Regions from separate parts of the Kitasatospora sp. NPDC092039 genome, predicted to be linked through region 1. Evidence: riboswitches for the same ligand, from Rfam matches in the RefSeq annotation. Region 1 holds a riboswitch; each other region holds the start of a gene.
What was found. Region 1 has a riboswitch for cobalamin ahead of ACIQI7_RS15325 (HoxN/HupN/NixA family nickel/cobalt transporter). Riboswitches for the same ligand answer to the same signal wherever they lie in the genome.
Positions count from the first base shown of each region.

Region 2: another riboswitch for cobalamin. It lies ahead of ACIQI7_RS17815 (ribonucleoside-diphosphate reductase subunit alpha); the one in region 1 lies ahead of ACIQI7_RS15325 (HoxN/HupN/NixA family nickel/cobalt transporter).
Region 3: another riboswitch for cobalamin. It lies ahead of ACIQI7_RS17955 (FecCD family ABC transporter permease); the one in region 1 lies ahead of ACIQI7_RS15325 (HoxN/HupN/NixA family nickel/cobalt transporter).

Region 1 is NZ_JBIVSD010000006.1:332,641-339,744, reverse strand. Features, by position in the region: gene ACIQI7_RS15355 (amidase) at 1-1,176, shown strand, start outside; gene ACIQI7_RS15350 (heavy-metal-associated domain-containing protein) at 1,302-1,514, shown strand; gene ACIQI7_RS15345 (HoxN/HupN/NixA family nickel/cobalt transporter) at 1,525-2,670, opposite strand; gene ACIQI7_RS15340 (Fur family transcriptional regulator) at 2,555-3,301, shown strand; gene ACIQI7_RS15335 (superoxide dismutase) at 3,498-4,100, shown strand; gene ACIQI7_RS15330 (ArsR/SmtB family transcription factor) at 4,246-4,578, opposite strand; cobalamin riboswitch at 4,676-4,915, shown strand; gene ACIQI7_RS15325 (HoxN/HupN/NixA family nickel/cobalt transporter) at 4,964-6,073, shown strand; gene ACIQI7_RS15320 (short-chain fatty acyl-CoA regulator family protein) at 6,132-7,104, opposite strand, start outside.
Region 2 is NZ_JBIVSD010000008.1:93,899-101,002, reverse strand. Features, by position in the region: gene ACIQI7_RS17830 (glycosyltransferase family 2 protein) at 1-754, shown strand, start outside; gene ACIQI7_RS17825 (glycoside hydrolase family 26 protein) at 760-1,878, shown strand; gene ACIQI7_RS17820 (glycosyltransferase family 39 protein) at 1,878-3,542, shown strand; cobalamin riboswitch at 3,589-3,748, shown strand; gene ACIQI7_RS17815 (ribonucleoside-diphosphate reductase subunit alpha) at 3,940-6,351, shown strand; gene ACIQI7_RS17810 (ribonucleotide-diphosphate reductase subunit beta) at 6,351-7,104, shown strand, end outside.
Region 3 is NZ_JBIVSD010000008.1:124,293-131,396, reverse strand. Features, by position in the region: gene ACIQI7_RS17970 (CGNR zinc finger domain-containing protein) at 1-116, shown strand, start outside; gene sodX (nickel-type superoxide dismutase maturation protease) at 129-491, opposite strand; gene sodN (superoxide dismutase, Ni) at 766-1,161, shown strand; cobalamin riboswitch at 1,251-1,399, shown strand; gene ACIQI7_RS17955 (FecCD family ABC transporter permease) at 1,492-2,571, shown strand; gene ACIQI7_RS17950 (ABC transporter ATP-binding protein) at 2,568-3,392, shown strand; gene ACIQI7_RS17945 (ABC transporter substrate-binding protein) at 3,415-4,407, shown strand; gene ACIQI7_RS17940 (nuclear transport factor 2 family protein) at 4,496-4,879, shown strand; gene ACIQI7_RS17935 (GNAT family N-acetyltransferase) at 4,890-5,366, shown strand; gene ACIQI7_RS17930 (anti-sigma regulatory factor) at 5,555-5,965, shown strand; gene ACIQI7_RS17925 (RNA polymerase sigma factor SigF) at 6,150-7,104, shown strand, end outside.

The DNA.
Region 1 (7,104 bases):
TCCTCGGGCCGGGCTCCGGCCTCGTACAACGCGCTGTGCGCCTACACCCCCAGCCGCGGCGTGATCTCGGTGCGCGGCAACTGGCCGCTCGTGCCGACCATGGACGTCGTCGTCCCGCACACCCGTACCATGGCCGACCTGCTCGAACTGCTCGACGTCGTCGTGGCCGACGACCCGGACACCCGCGGCGACCTGTGGCGCGCCCAGCCGTGGGTGACGCTGCCCCCGTCGTCGCAGGTGCGCCCCGCCTCGTACCCGGCCCTCGCGTCCGCCGATCCGGCGGCGGCCCGTGCCGCACTCGCCGGCAAGCGCGTCGGCGTGCCCCGGATGTACATCAACGCCGACTCCGACGCCGGGACGAACCCCGAGGGCGGCATCGGCGGGCAGACCGGCCAGCCGGTCGACACCCGCCCCTCGGTGATCGCCCTGTGGGAGGCCGCCCGCCGGGACCTGGAGGCGGCCGGCGCCGAGGTGGTCGAGGTCGACTTCCCTGTCGTGACGAACTACGAGGCCGACCGGCCCGGCGCGCCCTCCCTGTTCACCCGCGGCCTGGTCAGCCGTGACTTCCTCACCGTCGAGATCGAGGACCTGTCCGCCTGGGCGTGGGACGACTTCCTGCGCGCCAACGGCGACCCGGCGCTCGACACCCTCACCGAGGTCGACGGCGACCGCATCTTCCCCAAGCACGAGGGTGAACTCCCGGACCGCTACACCGGGTTCGACGACTCCATCGGCGACTACCCGCGCATCGTGCGCGAGCGCCCCTACGCGTCCTTCACCGACATGCCGCACCTCGAAGACGGGCTGCGCGGGCTGGAGGAGACCCGCCGCGTCGACCTGGAGGAGTGGATGGACGACCTGCGGCTGGACGCCGTGGTGTTCCCCGCGGTCGCCGACGTGGGGCCCGCCGACATGGACGTCAACGAGTCCTCCGCCGACCTCGGCTGGCGCAACGGCGTGTGGGTCGCCAACGGCAACCTGGTTCCCCGGCACCTCGGCATCCCGACCGTGACCGTCCCCATGGGCACCATGAGCGACATCGGCATGCCCGTCGGGCTGACCTTCGCCGGCCGCGCCTACGACGACAACGCCCTGCTGACCCTCGCCGCGGCCTTCGAGGCGACGGGCACCCGGCGGACGGCTCCGCCGCGCACCCCGCGCCTGCCGGCCGAATGACGTGACGGCGTCGCGGCACGCCCCCGGGGTGTGCCGCGACGCCGCCGGTGTGAGGGTCGGCACAGGAGTCGTACGACAGGCTTTAGGATGACGGGTCCGCTCGTCCCGCATCCTTGGAGCCGCCCGTGCCCACCACGATCATCAGCGTCAGCGGCATGGACTGCGGCCGCTGCGAAAGGGCCGCGGTCGCTCAGCTCAAGACGGTGCCCGGCATCACCAAGGTCTCCGCTCACGCACCCACCGGACGGATCACGATCACCTGTGATCCGGCGCTGGATGACGATGCCCTTCGGGAGGCCGTCGCCCGCACCGGCTTCACCTTCCTGCGCCGCGTCTGACGCGCACGCCCTACCGGTCGTCGCTCGGTCCTGGCGGGCGCAGCCCCGCGGACCACTTCTCCTCGATGCGGCCGAACTTCCACACCGCGAGCGCGACGATCCAGGTGACGAAGAACAGGCCGACGATGACGAAGCCGACGGCGTTGAGGTCGAGTCCGCTCACCCAGTCCCAGAAAGCGCCGTGCAGGTCGAGCTTGTCCGCGAGCAGGGAGAGGATCTCGACGCTGCCGATGATCAGGGCGACGGCCACGGACAGGCCGGTGATGGTGAGGTTGTAGTAGACCTTGCGGACCGGTTTGGAGTACGCCCAGCCGTAGGCGAAATTCATGAACGTGCCGTCGATCGTGTCGAGCAGGCTCATACCGGCAGCGAACAGGACCGGCAGGCAGAGGATCGCGTACCAGGGCAGGCCGGAGGCCGCACCCGTGCCGGCGAGGACCAGCAGAGCGATCTCGGTGGCGGTGTCGAAGCCGAGCCCGAAGAGCAGGCCGACGGGGTACATCTGCCACGGCTTGGTCACAGCCTTCATCACCCGGCCGAGCAGGCGGTTCATCAGGCCGCGGTGGTCGAGCTGCTCCTCCAGGGCAGCCTCGTCGTACTCGCCCGCGCGCATCCGCCGGAAGACCTTCCAGATCTCGGCGAGGATGACGAGGTTGATGGCGGCGATCACGTAGAGGAACGTGCCGGAGACGGTGGTGCCGATCAGGCCGGTCACATTGTGGAGCTGGGACGCGTCGTCCTCGACCGGGCCGGCCAGGGCTTTGATCCCCAGAGCCAGCAGGGCTGCGAGGCCGAAGACGATGCTGGAGTGCCCGAGGGAGAACCAGAAGCCCACGGACACCGGCCGCTGGCCGTCGGCCATCAACTTGCGGGTGGTGTTGTCGATGGCGGCGATGTGGTCCGCGTCGAAGGCGTGCCGCATTCCCAGCGTGTAGGCGGTGACGCCGATTCCGACACCGAAGCCCTTCTCTCCGAGGCTGAGGCCCTGCGGGGCGACGAGCGCCACGAGCACGAACCAGCCGACCACGTGCAGGGTCGCGATGAAGCCGGCCATGCCGGCGAGTCGGGTCCACTCCTGCCGGGTCATGGAGGCGCCGATGCGCCTGAGGGCGGATCTGCCGCCCTCGCCGGAGGGGCTTTCGGGCGCGGCTGACATGGGCGTCTCCCTCGGTCGCGGGGCGATGGCCGGAATCACTGAGCGCACTTCGTTCGCAGTTGCAATATCTTTGCAACCGGAGCCCGTGTCGACAGGCGCGCGGGTAGCGCGAGGAGGCGCAGTGGATCGCGAGGCAGCACTCGTACGGAACCCCACGCCCCTCCCCGTGGACGATCCCACCCGGTCGGCTGCATCCGGGCCGGACTTCGACCACCTGGATGACTGCCGTCGGCTGCTCCGTGAGGCCGGCGCCCGCTGTACCGGCCCGCGTCTGCGGGTGCTCGGCGCGATCCGGGAGCACGGCGGCCATCTGACTGTGGCCGAGATCCACCAGCGGATCACCTCGGACGGCCGGAACATCAACGTCTCGACCGCCTACCGGTCGGTCGACCGCCTCGTCGAGCTCGGGCTCCTACACGCCGTACGCGGAGCCGGGGGAGAGTTCAGCTACGGGTTGGTCGGCGAGCCCCACCACCACGCACTGTGCGTGGAGTGCGGGCGGATCGCGGAGTTTCCCGACCGCCTCGTGGCCCATGGTCTGAGGGCCGCCGGCTTCCACACGGGTTTCAGGATCGAGGCCCTGGTGGTCAGCGGCCTGTGTCCGGATTGCCAGGAGGGTCGGAGCGGCTGACGCAGGGTCGGCCGTGCGTCCCGGCGGGCGCCGGTTGGGAAGACGATCAGCAGCGGAAGGGCGGGCGCCCCGTGCGGCCGACGGGGCCGACCCCGCTGGCAACATGCTGGGGCCTACTGCTCGCAGGTGCAAGTCATACGCAATAGTGTGGGACCGGCACGATCATCACCGTCCTTCCGAAAGGGGCCGTCCCAGCATGGGCGCCTACTCGCTTCCCGACCTGCCGTACGACTACTCCGCGCTCGAGCGGGCGATGTCCGCCGAGATCCTGGAGCTGCACCACTCCAAGCACCACGCCGCCTACGTCAAGGGCGCGAACGACACCCTGGAGCAGCTCGCCGAGGCCCGCGACAAGGACCAGCTCGGCGGCCTGGTCGGCCTGCAGAAGACCTTCGCCTTCCACCTGTCGGGCCACGTGCTGCACTCGCTGTTCTGGCAGAACCTCTCGCCCGAGGGCGGCGACCGCCCCGAGGGTGAGCTGGCCGACGCCATCACCGAGCACTTCGGCAGCTTCGAGGCCTTCAAGAAGCAGCTCACCACCGCCACCACCGGCGTGCAGGGCTCCGGCTGGGGCATCCTGTCCTGGGAGCCGCTCGGCAAGCGCCTGATCGTCGAGCAGGTCTACGACCACCACGGCAACGTCGGCCAGGGCACCACCCCGCTCCTTGCCTTCGACGCCTGGGAGCACGCCTACTACCTCCAGTACCGCAACGTCCGCCCCGACTACGTCACCCGCCTGTGGGACGTCGTCAACTGGCAGGACGTCCAGGCCCGTTTCGCGGACGCCAAGAACGCCTGACACAGGCCCACGCCCGACTGCCGGCAGGCGTTCGCGCCCCGGCGGTCGGGCGCACCCCTGTCCGTACCACCACAGCGCCGCTCCGCGCCGCCGCTTCCGTACTTCGTCGCGTACACCCGCGTGACGAGACGTTCCGGCACGGCGTCTAACCGTGTGCCGGCACCGCATCGTCCAGCAGGCGCACCACGCGCTCGTCGCACAGCGCGTACCGGACGATCCGCCCGGACCTGGTCGGCTTGACGACGCCCGAAACCCGCAGCAGGCGCAGGACCTGCGAGACGGCCGGCGGATTCATCCCGCACGCGAGCGCGAGATCCGAGACCGCGATCGCCCCCGCCGCGCGCAGGGCCACCAGCACGGCCAGCCGCCCCGGCTCGGCGAGAAGCGCGAACCTGTCAGCGGCGCCCTGCAGTCGGTCCCGGTCGTTCGCCGCCGCGGCAGCCGCCTCGACAGCGGCAGCGTCGATCGTCCCCGGCACGTGCAGCCTCCTTCACCCGCCATGCCCTTGTCATCACTTTGCGTTATTGCAACATATGCGCAGCTGCGCAGGCTTGTCGAGACGGCAGCCGGGCCCATACGGTGTTCCCCGCCGTGGTGCACGGGAAGTCCGGTGACAGCCCCTCAGGGGACGAATCCGGCGCGGCCCTCGCCACTGTGAACGGGAAGTGCCCCCGACGTGCGCGCAGCGATGCGGGCAGTCACCGGCGCCTCAGGGCGCGCGGGAAGACGAGTCGGGGGTGCGCTCCGCCCTGCCCGGATGCGGGAAGGACGGTCCACCCGAAGCCAGGAGACCGGCCACGGCACGCACGACCCCCGAGTCCCCCGGGGGCGCCCCCATCGAGGAGCTGGAGAGGCCTGCCGTCATGACCCTCACCGACGAAACGCCGTCATCGACCCTTCCCCTGCCGCCGCGCTGGCAGCGACAGGACACCGTCCGCACCGCCGCGCTCATGGCCGTCATCGTCGCCATGCATGTCGTCGCCTTCGGCATGCTGTTCCTGCTGATAGCCCCGAACCACTACACCATCGGCAACCAGGTCTTCGGCGTCGGCCTCGGCATCACCGCCTACACCCTGGGCATGCGGCACGCCTTCGACGCCGACCACATCGCCGCCATCGACAACACCACCCGCAAGCTGATGGCCGACGGCCAGCGCCCGGTCTCGGTCGGTTTCTGGTTCGCCCTCGGGCACTCCAGCATCGTCATGGCGATGGCCGCGCTGGTCGCCGGCGGCGCACAGATCGCCGGCACCCTGGTCGACGACGAGTCCACCACGCACCAGTGGCTCGGCGTCATCGGCACCAGCGTCTCCGGCACCTTCCTCTACCTCATCGCGGCGCTCAACCTGATGGCCCTGGCGGGTATCTACCGCGTCTACAAGTCCATGCGCGCCGGCCAGTTCGACGAGAAGCAGCTGGAGAAGCACCTCGACGAGCGCGGCTTCATGAACCGCATCCTCGGCCGCCTGACCAAGTCCATCCGCCGCCCCGGCCAGATGTATCCGGTCGGTGTGCTGTTCGGCCTCGGCTTCGACACCGCCACCGAGGTCGCCCTGATGGTGATGGCCGGCTCCGGCGCCGCCTCAGGCCTGCCCTGGTACGCGATCATCTGCCTGCCGCTGCTCTTCGCCTGCGGCATGAGCCTGTTCGACACCCTCGACGGCACGTTCATGAACTTCGCCTACCACTGGGCGTTCTCCAACCCGGTCCGCAAGGTCTACTACAACCTCACCATCACCGGCCTGTCCATCGCCGTCGCCTTTGTCATCGGCACCATCGAACTCGTCGGCGTCCTCCACGAGAAGCTCGACCTCACCGACCCGGTCACCGACTGGATCGCCGACATCAGCCTCGACAACGTCGGCTACATCCTCGTCGGCATGTTCGTCGTCGTCTGGGCCTGCGCACTCGGCTACTGGCGCTTCAGCAACGTCGAACAGCGCTGGGCCGCCCGTGTCGAAAAGGCCAGCTGACCCCCGACCCGACAAGCCCCGGTGCCCGCGGACCGACCGGTTCGCGGGCACCGGGCGTTCAGTCCGCGAGCGGGTAGGGGACGAAGGTGCTGGTGTGCTCGTCGACGGCCAGTGGGCGGCCGATGGCCGGCGCGGAGCGCTGGGGGCAGGCGGGGCGTTCGCAGACCTTGCAGCCAAGGCCGATGGGGGTGGCGGCGGCCTCGTCGGCCAGGTCCAGTCCCGCCGAGTACACCAGCTGTCCGGCGTGGCGGATCTCGCAGCCGAGGCCGATGGCGAAGGTCTTGGTGGGGCGGGCCCAACCGCCGGGTGAGCGGGTGATGGCGCGGGCGGTCCAGAGGTAGCGGCGGCCGTCCGGCATGGCGGCGACCTGGACGTGGACCCGGCCGGGGGCGGCGAAGGCCTCGTAGACGTTCCACAGGGGGCAGGTGCCACCGGTGCGGGAGAAGTGGAAGTCGGTGGCGGACTGGCGTTTGGAGACGTTCCCGGCCCGGTCGACGCGCACGAAGGAGAACGGCACGCCGCGCAGCCGGGGCCGCTGGAGGGTGCTGAGGCGGTGGCAGACGGTCTCGTAGCCGACGCCGAAGTGGTCGGCGAGGTGCTCGATGTCGTACCGGGCCGACTCCGCCTCGGCGTGGAACGCGGCGTACGGCAGGACCAGCGCGGCGGCGAAGTAGTTGGCCAGTCCGATCCGGGTGAGGGACCACGGGGTGGAGCCCTCCGAACTGTCCTCGGCGGCGAGTTCGGACAGGAGCGGGTCGTGCTCCAGATAGGCGAGTTGGATGGCCATTCGGAACGCCTGCTGGCCCGGGCGCAGCCGGTCCGACAGCCGCAGCACTCGGGTCCTCGGGTGGTACCGGTGGAGCTGCTCGCCCCCGGTGGCGATCTGGACTCCGTGCCTGGCGGCCAGCCGCTCGGCCAGCACCTCCCGCACCCCGCCCCGCTTGAGTCGGATCTTCGCCGCCAATTCCTCGGCTGTGGTGTCGAGTTCGTCGAGGTAGTTCCGGCGGCGGTAGAAGAACTCGCGGACCAGT
Region 2 (7,104 bases), on a different contig from region 1:
GGTGTACCGGCGCGCGGCGCTGGAGGAGAACGGCGGCACCACGCTGATCGGCCACTCCGAGGACGTGCACACCGGCTTCGACCTGCGCCGCCTCGGCTGGGACCTCCAGTACATACCCGTCGCGCTGGCCACCGGCGTCTGCCCGGACAACGTCGGCGGCTTCTTCAACCAGCAGTACCGCTGGTGCACCGGCTCCATGAGCCTGCTCGGCAGCAGGAAGTTCTGGCAGACCAAGCTGCGGCCGGTCACCCGGGCCTGCTACCTGTCCGGCTTCTTCTACTACATCCACACGGCGCTGTTCACCGTCGTCTCACCGCTCATACCGATCGTCCTGCTGCTCGCCCGCCCCGACCTGATCCGCTGGGAGAACACCGCGCTGGTGCTGCCCGGCCTGATCTACGCCACGGTCGTCTTCCCGCTCTGGCACCGCAACCCCTACCGGCTGGAGGCCTGGGCCGCCCGCATGATGTACGGCTGGGCGCACGTCTTCGCCATCTGGGACATCGTGCGCCGCAACCGGATGGCCTGGCAGCCGACCGGATCCAGCGGCGCCAAGCGCAACAAGACCCGCCGGTTCTGGATCGGCGTCATCGCCTGGGGCGGCGGCACGTCCCTGCTCTGGGTGCTGCTGAGCATCTGGCGGATGCTCACCATGGGCCCGTTGAACTTCGCCCTCGTCCTCGCCTCCGGCCTCTTCTACGCCACCATCGTCGGCCGGGTCCTCGTCCAGCCGCGCCCCACGGAAGCAGTGTGATCGCCATGACCGCCCACCTCCGACGGGCCGGCCGGCTCCGTCGCCGGCTGGCGCTCCCGCTGCTGACCGCCGCAGGCGTGCTGCTCGCCACCGCGTGCGGCCCCGAGGACCCGGGCTTCGCGATGCAGAGGGACCTCGCCCAGCCCGCGCCGGCCGCCGCCTCCCCCGGCGCGACCCCCGCCCCCGGCGCCGCGACCGCGAGCCCGGGTGCCACCGGCAGCGCCGCACCGGCGGCACCCGCCGCGCCCAAGACCCAGCCGGCCGGCGTCCCGTACGACGTCACGCCGCTGCTCAAGCCGAGCCACAAGTACCTCGGCGCCGCCCTGCCCGACGTCCCCGCCACGATGGACGCGCTGCCCGGCTACAGCTCCGCGATCGGCAAGCAGCCCAACATCATGGAGTACTACGCCCACTGGAAGGGCGGTTTCGACACCGCCGGCGTGCGCCGGATCCACGAGGCCGGCGCACTGCCCTTCATGGCCTGGGAACCGCACGACCGCTCGCTCGCCTCGATCGCGGCCGGCGACACCGACGACTACGTGCGCGGCGTCGCCAAGTCCGTCGCCAAGCTGAACCTGCCGATCGCCATCAGCATCGCCCACGAGATGAACGGCGACTGGTATCCGTGGGGCCGCCAGGCCGCCACCCCCCAGGACTTCGTGGCCGCCTGGCGCCACGTCCACGACCTCTTCGACCAGGCCGGCGCCACCAACGTGATCTGGGTCTGGAGTCCCAACATCACCGTCCCCGCGCCCAACACCCGCCTGGCGCCGTACTACCCCGGCGACACCTACGTCGACTGGGCCGGCATGACCGGCTACTTCACCAACGACGGACCCAAGACCTTCGAGGGCCTGTACGGCCCCACCATGGCCGAGATCCGCACCTTCTGCGACAAGCCCTTCTTCATCAGCGAGACCGCGACCGAGCAGGGCAGACACCAACAGGCCTTCGTCGACCAGTTGTTCTCCGGGATGGAGGCGCACGACGACATCGTCGGCTTCATCTGGTTCAACATGGTCAAGCGGGCGGACTGGCGGGTCGAGACCGTTCCGGAGACCCTCGCCGCCTTCAAGAAGCGGGTGTCCGCCCCCCGCTACGGCTTCGACATCCGGAACCCCTGATGGACAACGACCTCTTCCCCACCTCGGACCACCCCGCCGCCCCGGTGCCGGACATCCCCGCGCAGGACGGCCCGGAGCGCCGTAGGCGCCGGGCGCCCGTGCCCGTCGACAACCCCGACGGCATCGAACTGGCCCCGTACACCATCCCGCAGGTCCCCGCGATCGGCTGGGACCCGGGCACCAGCCCCCGCCGCCGCTGGATCGCCCGCGGCCTGCTGGGCGCCGTCCTGGCCGTCCAGGCCGCGCTCTCGCTGCGCCTGCTGGCCGCCGCCCACCCCGACGAGGCCGCCGCCATGGTCGCCGGTCGCCAGCAGCTGGCCAACCTGATGCACGGCACCCCGGTCACCACCGACCTGGTCGACCGGGTGCACGGCTCGCCCTGGCTCTACCCGCCGCTGGCGGGCGCCGCCGCCGACGCCAGCGGCATCTGGGGCACCCGGCTGCTCAGCCTCGGCTTCGCGCTGCTCACCACGGTGCTGCTGTACTCGCTGACCCGGCGGCTGTTCAACGAGCGGGTCGCCATCTGCGCCATCGGCGTGTACGCCGTCCTCCAGTCCACCGTCGTGGTCGGCTTCTACGCCGCGCCCGAGTCCCTCGCCGTGCTGCTGGTCGCCCTCGCGGCCTGGACCACGGTGTTCACCGCCCGCCGCCACCCGGCCCTGGCCCTGCTCGCCGCCCCACCCGCGGCGCTGGCCTGCGCCGTGGCCTACTCCGCGGCCTTCGCCGTCCCGGCCCTGGTCGCCCTCGCCTTCGCCTGCGCCCGGCCGCGGCACCGGGCCGGCCCGGCCGCCCTGCGCGCGCTGCTGACGGGCGCCGGCACCCTCGTCCTGCTGCTCCCGTACGGAACGCTCGGCCGGGTCGCCGGGTGGTCGCCCTCGCAGGGCAATGCCCCCGGCTCGGCCGGCTCGATCCTGCTCGGCACGCTCCAGTGGGCCGGCCTGTTCACCGTCCTCGCGGTGGCCGGCACCATCGCCTACGCGCGCCGCGAGCAGATGAACGAGCACGACGCGGCCGAGAAGGACCCCGTCCCCACCACCCGGGGCCAACGGGCCCTGCTCGGTGCCGTGCTGACCGTCACCGCCCTGCTCGTGCCCGCCGCCCACCTGTGGACCGGCACCTCCGGCGCGCTGTTCCGCCACCTCGGCTACGGCATGCTGCTCGCCGCCCCGCTCGCCGGGGTCGGCCTGACCCGGCTGGTCGGCGCCCACTTCCGCCACCCCCAGCTGGGCATCCTGGTCTGGGTCGCCCTGCTCGCCCTCGGCCTGGAGCAGTCCGCCCTGCGCTACCAGAACGGGCCCGACTCCGGCCGCCTGCTGGCCGTCCTGCGGGTCCACACGGAGCCCCAGGGCCGCTACCTCACCGAGGTCGACGGACTCGCCGAGTACTACCTGGGGAGCGTCTCCAGGCCCGAGCAGTGGGTCTCCGCGCGGGCCGGTACGGAGTACCGCGACGGCGCCGGGGTCCAGCACCACGGGGACGACGGCAGCGTGGCCGCCATCCGCGACGGCTGGTTCACCATGGTCGTCCTCGACAGCACCGCGCCGAGGGCCACCGACCGGGCCCTGAGCGCGGCCCTGGCCGACGCCGGGCACTACCGGCTGATCGCCCAATTCACCTCGCCGACCGGTGATTCGAGTACGTACAAGGTCTATCTCAAGCACTGACCGGGCGCCCGCCACATCCGCACCCGCGACACGACAGCCACAACATATGGTGCCACCGCAGTCCGGCGGCACTACATGTATGCTCACTCCTGCTGTCGATGCAGGGGAACCCGGTGCGAATCCGGGACTGCCCCGCAGCGGTGTGCGGGCGGCTCCAGCAGCCGTGCCCGCGAGTCCGAGTACCTGCCGACGGCGTGCGCCACGGCCCTCCCGCAGAGGCCGCGCCGGCACGAGCATTACCCCTCCGGGCCTCGCGGGCGGGCCGGGGAGTCACCGTCGCGCGACGCCGTCTGCGTTCGTGCCGTGCTCCCCTGCCCCGATCGGCCCGGTGGCCCCCGATCACCGCCGCCGATCGCCGCCAGGAGAGAGCGCCTTGACCACCGCTGCCTCAGCCACCCTGCCCGCCCAGGGCTCCGGTACCGCCTTCACCGACCCGACGGTCTCCGACCCCGGCGGCGCCCTGCTGCGGCTGCTCACCGACCGCAGCACCGACCTCACCGAGGTCGACCCCGGCCACGTCGCCGCCGCCGCGCTGCGCGGCCGCCACGCCGGCTCGGACTTCGCCGAACTCCGCGGGCTGGCCGTGGACGCCGCCGCGTCGATGATCGCCGAGGACCCCCAGTACTCGAAGCTGGCCGCCCGCCTGCTCGCCCTGGAGATCGTCGACGAGGCGAACAGCCAGGGCTCGACGTCCTTCTCCGCCTCGATCGCCGTCGGCCACGCCGAGGGCCTGATCGGCGACACCACCGCGGCCTTCGTCGCCAAGCACGCCGCCGCCCTGGACGCGCTGGTCGACCCCGCGGGCGACGACCGCTTCGAGTACTTCGGCCTGCGCACCGTGCAGTCCCGCTACCTGCTGCGCCACCCGATCACCCGCAAGGTGATCGAGACCCCGCAGCACTTCCTGCTGCGCGTCGCCTGCGGCCTGGCGGTCGGCGACAGCGAGCAGTCGGTGCGCGAGGTGGCCGAGCTGTACGGCCTGATGAGCCGCCTGGAGTACCTGACCTCCTCGCCGACGCTCTTCAACTCCGGCACCCGGCACCCCCAGATGTCGAGCTGCTACCTGCTCGACTCGCCGCTGGACAACCTGGACTCGATCTACAACCGCTACGCGCAGATCGCCCGCCTCTCCAAGCACGCCGGCGGCATCGGCCTGTCCTACTCGCGCATCCGCTCGCGCGGCAGCCTGATCCGCGGCACCAACGGCAAGTCCAACGGCATCGTGCCGTTCCTGCGCACCCTCGACTCCTCGGTCGCCGCCGTCAACCAGGGCGGCCGCCGCAAGGGCGCGGCCTGCGTCTACCTGGAGACCTGGCACGCCGACATCGAGGAGTTCCTGGAGCTCCGCGACAACACCGGCGAAGAGGCCCGCCGCACCCACAACCTCAACCTGGCGCACTGGATCCCGGACGAGTTCATGCGCCGGGTCAACGCCGACGAGGACTGGTCGCTGTTCTCGCCGGCCGACGTGCCCGAGCTGGTCGACCTGTGGGGCGCCGACTTCGACGAGGCGTACCGCAAGGCCGAGCAGGCCGGCAAGGCCGTGCGCACCATCCCGGCGCAGACCCTGTACGCCCGCATGATGCGGACCCTGGCGCAGACCGGCAACGGCTGGATGACCTTCAAGGACGCCTCCAACCGCGCCGCCAACCAGACCGCGCTGCCGGGCCGCACGGTGCACTCCTCCAACCTGTGCACCGAGATCCTGGAGGTCACGGACGACTCCGAGACCGCCGTCTGCAACCTGGGCTCGGTTAACCTGGGCGCCCACGTGGCCTCCGGCGCCTCGGCCGCCGACCTGCTCGGCGCCATGGACTGGGAGCGGCTGGACGCCACCGTGCGCACCGCCGTCACCTTCCTCGACCGCGTGGTGGACATCAACTTCTACCCGACCACCGAGGCCGGGACGTCCAACTCCCGCTGGCGGCCGGTCGGCCTGGGCGTGATGGGCCTCCAGGACGTCTTCTTCCAGCTGCGGATCGACTTCGACTCCGCCGAGGCGAAGCAGCTGTCCACGCTGATCGCCGAGCGCATCATGCTCACCGCCTACGAGCGCTCCGCCGACCTGGCCGAGCAGCTGGGCCGCCACGAGGCGTACGGCGAGACCCGCGCCGCCCGCGGCGAGCTGCACATCGACCACTTCCCGAGCGCCGCCCCGCAGTGGGCCGACCGCTGGACGGCGCTGCGCGCCCGGATCGCCGAGACCGGCCTGCGCAACTCGCTTCTGCTGGCCATCGCGCCGACCGCGACCATCGCCTCCATCGCCGGCGTGTACGAGTGCATCGAGCCGCAGGTGTCCAACCTGTTCAAGCGCGAGACGCTGAGCGGTGAGTTCCTCCAGGTCAACCCGTACCTGGTGCGCGAGCTCAAGGAGCTGGGCGTCTGGGACCAGCAGACCCGGGACGCCCTGCGCGACGCCAACGGCTCGGTGCAGGAGCTGAACTGGCTGCCCGCCGAGGTCCGTTCGCTGTACCGGACGGCCTGGGAGCTGCCGCAGCGCGCGCTGATCGACCTGGCGGCGGCCCGCATGCCGTACCTGGACCAGAGCCAGTCCCTGAACCTGTTCATGGCGGCGCCGACCATCGGCAAGCTCAGCTCGATGTACGCCTACGCGTGGAAGGTCGGCCTGAAGACCACCTACTACCTGCGTTCGCGCCCGGCCACCCGCATCGCCCAGGCCGCGTCCGGCACCGCCCGCGCCGCCGCGCCGGCGCCCGTGCCCGTGAACAGCCCGACCCTCACCCCGGAGCAGGAAGCCGCCATCGCCTGCTCCCTGGAGAACCCCGAGTCCTGCGAGGCCTGCCAGTAATGTCCCAGTCCGAAGACCGCAAGATGCTGCTCGACCCCGGCTTCGAGCTGACCCTGCGCCCGATGCGCTACCCGTCGTTCTACGACCGGTACCGGGACGCCATCAAGAACACCTGGACGGTGGAGGAGGTGGACCTGCACTCGGACGTCGCGGACCTGGCGAAGCTCAGCGAGGGCGAGCGGCACCTCATCGGGCGACTGGTCGCGTTCTTCGCCACCGGCGACTCGATCGTCTCCAACAACGTGGTGCTGAGCCTCTACAAGCACATCAACTCCCCGGAGGCGCGGCTGTACCTCTCGCGGCAGCTGTTCGAAGAGGCCGTGCACGTCCAGTTCTACCTGACGCTGCTCGACACCTACCTGCCCGACCCGGAGGACCGCAACGCGGCCTTCGCCGCGGTGGAGAACATCCCCTCCATCCGCCAGAAGGCCCAGTTCTGCTTCAAGTACATGAACGCGGTCGACCACATCGAGTCGCTGCAGACGAAGGAGGACAGGCGGGCGTTCCTGCTCAACCTGATCTGCTTCGCCGCGTGTGTGGAAGGCCTGTTCTTCTACGGCGCGTTCGCCTACGTGTACTGGTTCCGCAGCCGGGGCCTGCTGCACGGCCTGGCCACCGGCACCAACTGGGTGTTCCGCGACGAGTCCATGCACATGGACTTCGCCATGTCGGTGGTCGACACCGTCCGCGAGGAGGAGCCCGACCTCTTCGACGACGAGATGGCCAAGCAGGTCACGGAGATGCTGGAGGAGG
Region 3 (7,104 bases), on a different contig from region 1:
ACACCTCGACCAACCGCTCCCGCCGCTACTGCTCGGACCGCTGCGCGACCCGCGCCAACGTGGCCGCCTACCGGGCCCGCAAGCGCCAGGAGGCGGAGGCGGCGGCCCGCGAGTAGGTCCTGGAGGTCCTAGACCCCGTCCACCCAGGCGCCCAGCCGGCGGGCCAGGCCCGGCACCCGGGCCAGCCGCGGGGTGAGCAACAGCCGCTCCAGCCGGCGCCCCGGCGCCAGCCAGGCCGGGCTCGGCCGCAGCCGCAGCAGCACCCGGCCGAGCACCAGTTCGTCCGGGACGGCGCCGTAGCTGCGGCTGTCGCTGTCCACCGGACGGTTGTCGGAGAGCAGCCACCAGCCCTTGGACCGGCGCTCGACGGCCCGTTTCACCACCAGCAGGTCCTGCTGGAAGGGGTGCCGGAAGAGCACCACCGCCCCCGGCCGGACCGGCGCGCCGTAGCGGACCAGCAGCTGGTCGCCCTCGCGCAGGGTCGGTACCATCGACGGCCCGGCCACGTCGACCAGTCCGAACGGCAGCGCGCCGCCCCGGTCCCGTCCGCCGGCTCCGGCGCCCTCCGGTCGCGTGCTCCGCGCCACGACTCCTCCTCCCGCTCCGCCCCGCCCCCAGTCTGCCGTACGGACCGTCACCGGCCCGATGTCCGGATTACCCCGGTTCCGGGTCCGTCTTTTGCCCTAGGCCCGCCGCCCGACCGCGAAACCGCGAGGACGGAAGGGTAATCTCGGGCGCGGGAAGACGATCTAAGGAAGGACTCCCATGTTCTCTCGTCTGTTTGCACCGCGCGCCACCGCCCACGCCCACTGCGACCTGCCCTGCGGCGTGTACGACCCCGCCCAGGCCAAGCTCGAGGCCGAGTCGGTCAAGGCCACCCAGGAGAAGTACCAGGCCAACGAGGACTCGCACTTCCGCGCCCGCGCCATCATCATCAAGGAGCAGCGCGCCGAGGCCGTAAAGCACCACATCTCGGTGCTGTGGAGCGACTACTTCAAGGCCCCGCACTTCGAGAAGTACCCGCAGCTGCACCAGCTGATCAACGACACCCTGAAGGCCGCCTCGGCCGCCAAGGCGTCCACCGACCCGGCCACCGGCCAGGCCCTGCTGGACCTGATCGCCGAGGTCGACAAGATCTTCTGGGAGACCAAGCAGGCCTGAGCCTGACGCGTCGCCACCCGACCGCCCCCGTCCGCACAGCCGGACGGGGGCGGTCGCGCGTTCACCGCCCGACCCACCCCCGGTAAGGGTTGCCTGCCCTGAGTGGCTGTTATGCTGCCAGGGCGTCCGAGGGGGAAGTCCGGTGTGAATCCGGCGCTGACCCGCAACGGTGAGCGCGGCCGTACCAGCCCGTACGACCGCGCCAGCCCGATCGCCCTCGGCCGCTGACCTCCCGACAACTCGCCGCGGACTGCGAGGGGAACGGCGCCCCGGCACACCTGCGGCCCGCGCCCGCCCCGGCGCACCCGCGGCCCGAGGCAAGGCGTCCCCGTGAACCGCGCACCCGCAGACCGTGCAGCCGGCCCGCCCGCCCGGCGCACACCCGTCGCCCCGCTCGCCGTCGGCCTCGCCGTCGCGCTGCTGCTGTCGCTGGTCTGCGGAGTCGCCCTGGGCTCCTCCGGCCTCGGCCTGCCCCGGGTGCTGCGCCTGCTGGGCGCCGGGCTGACGGGTGGTCGGCTGGACGCGGGCGAGGCGGCCGCGTACGCGATCGTCTGGGAGATCCGGCTGCCGCGCACCGTGCTGGCCGCCGTCGTCGGCGCCGGGCTGGCCGCCTGCGGGGTCGCCGTCCAGGCGCTGGTGCGCAACGCGCTGGCCGACCCCTTCGTGCTCGGCGTCTCCTCCGGCGCCGCCGTCGGCGCCAACGCCGTCCTGCTGTTCGGGGCCTTCGCCTCGCTCGGGGTGTGGGCCGTCTCCGCCTCCGCCTTCGGCTCGGCCCTGGCCGCCATGACGCTGGTCTACCTCGCCGCCCGCACCGCGTACGGGCTCACCCCGCTGCGCCTGGTGCTCACCGGCACCGCCCTGTCCTACGGCTTCTCCGCCACCACCACCCTGATGGTCTTCGCCGCCGACCGCGGCGAGGCCGCCCGGGACGCCATGATGTGGCTGCTCGGCAGCCTCGGCGGCGCCACCTGGGGCAAGGTGCCGATCGCCGCCGCCACGGTGCTGGCCGGCCTCGCCTACCTGACCGGCGCCGGCGGGCGGCTGGACGCGCTCGCGATGGGCGACGAGACCTCCGCCTCGCTCGGCGTGGACCCGGACCGGCTGCGCCGCGAGCTGTTCGTGGTGACCGCCGCCGTCACCGGCACCGTGGTCGCCGTCAGCGGGGCGATCGGCTTCGTCGGGCTGCTGATGCCGCACCTGTCGCGGATGCTGGTCGGCGCCGGTCACCGCCGGGTACTGGTGGTCGCGCCGCTCGCCGGGGCGCTGCTGCTGGTCTGGGTGGACATCGCCTCGCGCACCCTGCTGGCACCCGCCGAACTGCCCGTCGGGGTGTTCACCGCGGTCCTCGGCGTGCCCGCCTTCCTGGTGATGATGCGCCGCCGCGGCCAGGCCTTCGGAGGCAACCGGTGACCGACGTGATCGAGGCGGCGGCCGGGACCGGGCCGACGCGGGCCCAGGACCTCGCCGTCGACGCCGTCTCGGTGGAACTGGCCGGCACCCGGCTGGTCCACGAGGTGTCCCTGGCGGCCGCCGCCGGGCAGGTGGTCGGGCTGATCGGCCCGAACGGCAGCGGCAAGTCGACCCTGCTGCGCTGCGTCTACCGGGTGCTGGAGCCGGCCGGCGGCGTGGTCCGGCTGGCCGGCGACGACCTGCACGCCCTCACCGCCCGGGAGAGCGCCCGCCGGGTGGCCGCGCTGACCCAGGAGCACTCCGCCGAGTTCGACTTCACCGTCTCCGAGGTGGTCGCCATGGGCCGGCTGCCGCACCGCCGCGGCTTCGGCGGCCCGGCCGCGGGGGACGCGGAGCGCTGCGCCGAGGCACTGCGCAAGGTGCGCGCCGGACACCTCGCCGACCGGGGCTTCCTGAGCCTGTCCGGGGGCGAGAAGCAGCGGGTGCTGTTCGCCCGCGCGCTGGTCCAGGAGCCGCGCCTGCTGGTGCTGGACGAACCCACCAACCACCTCGACATCGCCCACCAGTTGGAGGTGCTGGCGCTCGCCCGCGAGGCCGGCCCGACGGTGCTCACCGCGCTGCACGACCTCAACCTCGCGGCGGGCCACTGCGACCTGCTGTACGTGCTGCGGGCCGGCCGGATCGTCGCCTCCGGTCCGCCCCACGAGGTGCTCCGACCCGCCCTGCTCGCCGAGGTGTTCGGCGTCCGGGCCACCCCGGTGCGGCACCCCGGGACCGGCGCCCTCCAGCTGCTGTTCGACCGCCTCGACCACTCCGCCTGATCCGTCCCCCGGAGGAACCACCGTGCGCACCAAGGCCGTTGCCGTCACCACCCTGCTCGCCCTCGGACTCGCCGGCTGCGGCGCCGAGATCGCCCCGAAGGAGGCCGCCACCGCCTCCGCCCACTACCCGGTGACGGTGCGGAACTGCGGCGAGGAGCTCACCTTCGACCGCAAGCCCGCCCGGGCGGTGACCAACGACGTCGGCATCACCGAGCTGATGCTCTCGCTCGGCCTCGCCGACCGGATGGCCGGCTACGTGATGCCCGACGACAAGGGGAGGATCGACCAGGTCGCCTGGAAGGACGGCTACCAGCGGACGAAGTGGCTCTCCAAGCAGCAGATCACCAAGGAGATCGCGCTGGACGCCAAGGCCGACCTGGTCTTCGCCGGCTGGCACTACGGCTTCGACGAGGGCCGGGGCGTCACCCCGCAGGCCTTCCGGACGCTGGGCATCGACTCGTACGTGCTCAGCGAGTCCTGCCGCAGCGGCAAGGGCACCGAACGCGGCGTGATGGACCCGCTGGAGGCGCTCTACACCGACCTGGCCAACCTCGGCGAGATCTTCGACGTCAGGGACCGCGCCGACCGGCTGGTCGCCGACTTCAAGGCGCAGATCGCCGCCGTCCCCCGGCCCGAGCGCCGCCCGTCCGTCTTCCTGTACGACAGCGGGCAGGACAAGCCGTACACCGCCGGGAAGTTCGCCGCCGCGAACGAGATCATCGCCAGGGCGGGCGGGACCAACGTGATGGGCGACCTCACCGACAGCTGGGTCACGGCCGGCTGGGAGAGCGTGGTGCGGCGCGACCCGGAGGTGATCGTGATCAACAACTACGGCGACACCGGCGCCGAGGAGAAGCGGCGGTTCCTCACGTCCTTCCCGCCGCTGGCGAACGTGGCCGCGATCAGGAACGACCGGATCTTCGTGATGGACTACGTCGACCTGGTGGAGAGCCCGCGCAACCCGGCCGCGATCAGCGCGCTGGCCGGCTACCTGCGCACCGTGCCGGCCCGCTGACCGGCCCGGATCCCGCTCCCCCGGGCACGGACCGCCGGGCGTACGCTCAAGGTACGAGCCGACGGAACCCGACCGGAGGAGCGAGACCATGACCACCACGGCGGCCCCCGCCGCCTTCGACACCCGTGCACTGCGCGAGGGCATCGAGCGCTGCGACGCCGAGGTCCTCCTGGCGCTCTACGCCGAGGACGCCGAACTGCGCGTGGTCGATCGCAAGACCCAGCCCAGCCACCCCCTGGTGATGCACGGGCGGGAGGAGATCGGCGCCATGCTGGACGACGTCTACGGCCGCGAGATGAGCCACAAACTGGAACAGGTGGTGGTCCAGGGCGACCACGTCGCGTTCCTGGAGTCCTGCCGCTACCCGGACGGCGTCCGGGTGCTGATGTCCTCGATGGCCGGTCTGCGGGACGGCCGGATCGTCGACCAGACCTCCGTCCAGGCCTGGGACGAGACCGGTCCCGAGCAGTAGGCTCACAGGCATGATCCGCACCGCCGTCGCCACCGACGTCCCCGTCATCCACGCCATGATCCGCGAACTCGCGGACTACGAGCAGGCCCTGCACGAGGCGAAGGCCACCGAGGAGCAGCTGCGCGAGGCCCTGTTCGGCGCAGACCCGGCCGTGTTCGGGCTGATCGCCGAGGACGACGCCACCGGCGAACCGGTCGGCTTCGCGCTCTGGTTCCGCAACTTCTCGACCTGGCGCGGCACCCACGGGATCTACCTGGAGGACCTGTACGTCCGTCCCCGGGCGCGCGGCGGCGGCCACGGCAAGGCGCTGCTGCTGGAACTCGCCCGGATCGCCGTCGAACGCGGCTACTCCCGGGTCGAGTGGTCGGTCCTGGACTGGAACCAGCCCTCGATCGACTTCTACAAGTCGATCGGTGCGGTGCCGATGGACGAGTGGACGGTGTACCGGCTCACCGACGAGGCCCTGGCCGCCGCCGGACGGCGCTGAACGGCCCTGCGCAGTCCGGAGAAAGGGTCTGCCACCCTGCGTCGCAATGCCTTACCATGAGTAACTCCCGAACCGGGGTGCGGAAGGCAGAACGATGGCGGATCCGCGACGCCGGACCCCCTCCAGGGGTAGCAAGCGGTAACAAGCGGGGTACCAAGCAAGTACAGCGCGTCACCCAGGAGGCAAGGGTGTCCCAGATCGACGGCGATCTCGGTGTTCAGGACTTCGTGGAGGTCCGGCTGCCCGCAGCGGGGGCCTACCTCTCCGTCCTGCGAACAGCGACGGCCGGGCTGGCCGCCCGGTTGGACTTCACGCTCGACGAGATCGAGGATCTGCGGATCGCGGTCGACGAGGCCTGCGCCATCCTGCTCCAGCAGGCGGTGCCGGGCTCCGTGCTGTCCTGCGAGTTCCGGCTGGTCGGCGACTCGTTGAAGGTCACCGTCTCCGCCCCGACCACCGACGGCAAGGCCCCCGAGCGGGACACCTTCGCCTGGACGGTGCTCTCCGCCCTGGCCGGCGAGGTCGACTCCTCGGTCGGCGAGGACAAGACCGTGTCGATCAGCCTGCACAAGAAGCGCGGCGGCTCCTCCGCCCACTAGCCGGGCCGACCGCACCGCACCACCGAGCAGCACCGAGCAGCACCCGCGCAAGGGCCGTCCGCCGCTCCCCCGCCCCGGGGCCCGACGGACGGTCCCCGGTACCGCCACCCACGCGGTACGACCAACGAGACGATTCCGGGGCCAGCCGGCCCCGGTGCTCCCGGAACGGAACGGGGGAATGGCCGTGAGTGATCTGGACCGTACCGGCCTCGCGACGGCGGGACCTGCCGTACCGACCCAGGCGAGCGTTCCCGGCCTCGCCGCCAACGACGAAGCGCACCCGAAGGACGCCCAGCGGATGAGCCACCCCACCGAGCCGACGTCCGAGCCGACGCCTGCCGCCGCGCCCCCGCCGGACCCGGTGGACCCGGCGGCCCCGGCGGCCGGGACGGACGCGCCGGCCGAGACGGACGCGGCGGCCGAGACCGAGCTGCACGGCGCCGTGCCCGCCCAGGGCTCGCCCCGCACCGGCGCCCCGGACCGGGAGGCCGCCCGCGCGCTGTTCGTCCGGCTGTCCGCACTGCCCGAGGGCTCCCCGGAGCGGGTCGAGCTGCGCAACCAGCTGGTGCGGATGCACATCCCGCTGGTCGAGCACCTGGCCCGGCGCTTCCGCAACCGGGGCGAGCCGCTGGACGACCTGACCCAGGTCGCCACCATCGGCCTGATCAAGTCGGTGGACCGCTTCGACCACGAGCGCGGGGTCGAGTTCTCCACCTACGCGACGCCGACCATCGTCGGCGAGATCAAGCGGCACTTCCGCGACAAGGGCTGGGCGGTGCGCGTCCCGCGCCGGCTCCAGGAGCTGCGGCTGTCGCTCACCACGGCGACCAGCGAGCTCTCCCAGCGGCACGGCCGCTCCCCCACGGTGCACGAGCTGGCCGAGCACCTGGGGATCTCCGAGGAGGACGTCCTGGAGGGCCTGGAGTCCGCCAACGCGTACTCCACGCTGTCCCTGGACGTGCCGGACAGCGACGACGAGTCGCCGGCCGTCGCGGACACCCTGGGCGCGACCGACGAGGCGCTGGAGGGCGTCGAGTACCGCGAGTCGCTCAAGCCGCTGCTGGCCCAACTGCCGCCCCGGGAGCAGAAGATCCTGGTGCTGCGGTTCTTCCGGAACATGACCCAGTCGCAGATCGCCG